DNA from 2 places in the Brevibacillus sp. MER 51 genome. Region 1 is predicted to be linked to the other one. Evidence: riboswitches for the same ligand, from Rfam matches in the RefSeq annotation. Region 1 holds a riboswitch; the other holds the start of a gene.

Region 1 (2,204 bases):
TATCGTTATCAGGGTCAAAAGAAATGGAAACAAACTCCACTTTGTCTCCGAACAGTCCCTTTTCCTTCAGCTGATCTTGCAGTTTGGCCATGTTGAACGTAGTCGCCGGACAAATATCCGGGCACTTGGTAAACATAAACTCTACCAATCGTACCTTGCCAGCACTTGAATTAAATGTATAGGTTGTTCCGTCACTGTTGTCCAAGGTGAAATCCGCGATCGGCTTCAACACTTCGATCTTCTCTTCTGTCATGTAATTATAACCAAATACTCCGATGATAGCCAAAAGGATAATACCAGCTAACACAGGAAACCAATGTTTTTTCATTGCAGATTCCTGCTGCAATTGTGCTCCTTCACTCACGGGTTGCTACCTCCCTGCTTGTCCCATGCGTGATGCCTCCTGATTACACACGGGAGGCATTCACACTGTTTCTATCACGTCTTACTGTTCCACTTCACCTGGCCATGCGAGCATGCCGCCAACCATATTTGCCACGTCGTATCCTTGTGCACTCAAATACTCTGTAGCTGTATTGCTTCTGGCACCACTGCGGCAAACCATCACAATCGGAATGTTCTTATCCAATTCATCAATGCGATGTGGCAAAAAGCCGAGCGGGATTAGCTTTGCCTCTTTAATGTGACCTGCATTCCACTCTTCCACTTCACGTACATCAATGACTTGCAGTTCCTCTTTGGCTTCCAGCTTTTCCAACAGCTCTTGTGGTGTAATTTCCTTTACTCCATGGCTCATCGCTATTTATCCTCCTATATGTACAATCAGATCAGTTGTAACCACCTCCATGATATCACACGCTTTTTTACTTTTCTAACGCGAAGAGCACTTGGCTTCACCATGCATCCATACTCCCCATTTTCTACCATTATCTCCTATTTCGCTGCGGCAATAGCCACACGGGATGTGAACAGCTTGAGACAAAACCGTTACAAATTAATGGCATGAGTGAACCACCTTCATTCATATATACATAAAAACCTCCCCGATAACTGTATATTTATCGTTGACAGCAAGGCTTTATTTTCATACAATTACGACAACAATTGTTTTCATCAAGAGCGGTGGAGGGACAGGCCCTACGAAGCCCGGCAACCAGCAGACTAGCTGCATGGTGCCAATTCCTGCAGAATCCAGTGATTCTGAGAGATGAACAAAAGCCCGTGCATGATGGAGCTTCTTCTTCTCAGGAGAATGCTCCGTTTTTTTATTTGCCGATTCCCCATAGTAAAAGGAGAGATGGACATGTCCGATCAACAACAATGGAAGCCAGAAACACTTGCGGTACACGGTGGACAGGAGGTTGACCCTGTAACAGGCTCGCGTGCTGTTCCGATCTATCAGACGACCTCCTATGTTTTCCGCGATACGGAGCATGCAGCCAACCTGTTTGGCTTAAAAGAGTTTGGGAACATCTATACACGTATCATGAATCCCACGCAGGATGTGTTTGAGAAGCGCGTTGCCTTACTTGAAGGTGGTGTTGGCGCACTCGCAACCGCATCCGGGCAAGCTGCCATTACATTCGCGATCTTAAATATTGCGCATGCAGGAGACGAAATCGTTGCTTCCAGCAGCCTCTACGGCGGTACCTACAACCTGTTCGCCCACACGCTTCCACGCCTTGGAATCAAGGTTCATTTTGCAGATCAATCCAATCCGGAAAATTTCCGGTCCTATATCAATGAAAAGACAAAAGCCGTGTTTTGCGAGACAATCGGAAACCCGCGCATTGATGTCGCTGATATCGGGGCGATCGCCCATATTGCTCACGAAAATGGCGTGCCTTTGATCGTGGACAACACCTTTGCAACTCCGATTTTGTGCCGTCCTTTTGAGCACGGGGCCGATATCGTCGTGCACTCCACCACCAAATTCATCGGCGGCCACGGAACGGCAATTGGCGGTATCATTGTAGACTCTGGAAAATTCGACTGGAACAACGGAAAATTCCCAGGTCTGACTACACCAGACCCCAGCTATCATGGCGTCGTCTATACAGAAGCAGTCGGTCCGCTTGCCTATATTATCAAGGCCCGTGTTCAGCTCCAGCGCGATATCGGAGCAGCAGTCGCCCCGATCAACTCCTTCTTGTTCCTGCAAGGATTAGAAACTCTGCATCTGCGCATCGAGCGGCATAGCCAAAACGCCTTGGCAGTAGCCCAATTCCTTGCCAATCACTCTG
Region 2 (2,204 bases), on a different contig from region 1:
GCGCACGAGCGATGCCCACCCGTTGCTTTTGCCCACCGGATAGCTGAGAAGGATAAGCGTTTGCTTTATCAGACAAGCCAACCAAGCCGAGAAGGTCTTCTACCTTGCGCTTAATGACATCTTTGGGGACGCGATTCATCCGCAAGATTTCCGCCACATTGTCAAAGACATTATAGGAAGAGAGCAGGTTGAAGTGTTGAAAAATAATCCCGATCTTTTTGCGAGCTTGCCGTAGCTCTTTTTCCTTGAGGGTCAGCATGTTCTGGCCATTGACGATCACAGAACCGCTAGTTGGCTTCTCCAACAGGTTGATGGTACGGAGCAGGGTACTTTTCCCTGCTCCGCTAAAGCCGATCACCCCGTAGATTTGCCCTTTTTCCACCTGCAGGGATACGCCCTTCAATGCTTTTACCTGCTTGTTTCCTACTTGATACGACTTATGAATATCGGTCAGCTGTATCATAACGAGTTCTCCTTGTGGGTTCTTGATGTTCCTGGCGTCGATCTTACCAGGACGGCAGTACAGCTCCTTCAAAACGTTCGTCGATGAATTTTTTCACTTCTTCCGAGCGGTAGATGTCCACCAGCTTTTTGACGGCAGGGTTGTCTTTGTTGGTTTCGTTGACTGCCAAGATGTTCACGTACGGAGAGTCAGCCGTCTCAGCGAAGATCGCGTCTTTTTTCGGAGAGTAGCCAGCTTCCATTGCGAAATTCGTATTAATCGAAGCAACCTCTACGTTGCTCAGCGAGCGTGCCAGGAAAGCAGCCTCCAGCTCTTTGAATTGCAAATTTTTTGGATTTTCCACGATGTCCAATGGTGTTGCGTTGTCGCCCACGCCATCCTTGAGCTTAATCAAGCCAGCTGCCTGATACAGCAGCAAGGCGCGTGCTCGGTTGGTCGGGTCGTTTTGAATGCCGACAACACCGCCTGCCGGGATATCCTCGACTTTTTTATGCTTGGTGGAGTAAAGACCCATTGGATACGTCACGGTTTTTCCGACTTCGACGATTTTGGTTTTGTGATCCTGATTGAACTTCGCCAAGAACGGAATGGTTTGGAAGCTGTTTACATCGAGATTTCCTTTATCGAGAGCTTGGTTCGGCTGTACGTAATCGTTGAAAACGACGACTTCGACGTCGAGTCCTTTGCCTTTGGCGACTTCTTTTACTTTGTTGAGAATCTCTTCGTGCGGGCCGCCAGTGACGCCGACCTTGAGTGAGGTTTGTTCAGCAGCAGTGCCACCGTTAGCAGGCGCAGCTTCTTGTTTAACACCGCAAGCCGTTACGAGCGATGCAGCGAGCAGCAGTGTAGTGAGCAGTAGACCAGTCTTTTTCATGAAAATACCCCTTTTCTCTGGATGTAAGATGGAAACGAAAAAAGCCTCTTCCGACAGAAGAGGCGAAAACTGCGAGTATGTAAACACACTGCAACAATACCTCTCTTATCTGTCGGAATAAATTCCGCTGGATTTGGCACCATATCGTTTGCGATAGGTTGCCGAGGTGTCATAGGGCCAGTCCCTCAACCTCTCTTCATAAGAGAATGTGCTATGAAATTATCATTCCAAACATTGTTGTTAATTCTTATTTGGATAGTTGGATTATAACGACTGATTTTTTTAGTGTCAACTGTTTTTGCAAACGAATGACTTGGTGGAAAAATGTGAAATTGATCTAAATACGAATATTCTATTGAAGAATCGAAAAATCATTTGTATAATGAGAGCGAATGAACCCGATACCAGCTATCGCAGGTGATGACATGACTCTCGTGGACTCCAATGAAACCAGAAAAAAGCTGTCTGCCATCTATAATGAGATAGCAAAAGAGTTGTTCGGATTTGGAACGACTTTGCTCCGAGTCACGATTGAAAACCAGATGATTACGTTCCAAGCCAAGCATCGTCGCTCTCCGCGCTCACAAGCGTTGGAAGGAGAAGCGCCGGCCCTCAAGCTCGAAGTCGATTTTCGCATGTCCCTTCTTTATAAGAAGAAACTGAGAGAACGACTGGAAGAAGAGATGGGGTTGCCGTTGGAAGCTGTGCTGAGGGACTATGATGCGCCTACGCAGTGGGCGATCACGAATGTTATTTTAGCTGAATCAGAACTGAATACCTGACGCAATCGTTCGGATTTTCTCTTTTGATCTATCTTAAGGGGAGACCGTAGACTTTGCGTAAAACGGGTGTCACTTCTCTTTGTTT

What was found. A riboswitch is a leader RNA that binds a small molecule or an ion and turns the genes downstream of it on or off. The one in region 1 is predicted to bind S-adenosylmethionine.
Region 2: it holds a riboswitch for S-adenosylmethionine, as region 1 does, so the genes downstream of both, M3630_RS17490 (MetQ/NlpA family ABC transporter substrate-binding protein) here and M3630_RS24790 (homocysteine synthase) in region 1, are expected to answer to the same signal.

Annotation. Positions count from the first base shown of each region.
Region 1 is NZ_JAMAUS010000014.1:106,480-108,683, reverse strand. Features, by position in the region: gene M3630_RS24800 (SCO family protein) at 1-364, opposite strand, end outside; gene M3630_RS24795 (rhodanese-like domain-containing protein) at 446-757, opposite strand; SAM riboswitch class I at 1,069-1,175, shown strand; gene M3630_RS24790 (homocysteine synthase) at 1,265-2,204, shown strand, end outside.
Region 2 is NZ_JAMAUS010000007.1:326,015-328,218, forward strand. Features, by position in the region: gene M3630_RS17485 (methionine ABC transporter ATP-binding protein) at 1-463, opposite strand, end outside; gene M3630_RS17490 (MetQ/NlpA family ABC transporter substrate-binding protein) at 507-1,337, opposite strand; SAM riboswitch class I at 1,440-1,542, opposite strand; gene M3630_RS17495 (Na-translocating system protein MpsC family protein) at 1,763-2,119, shown strand.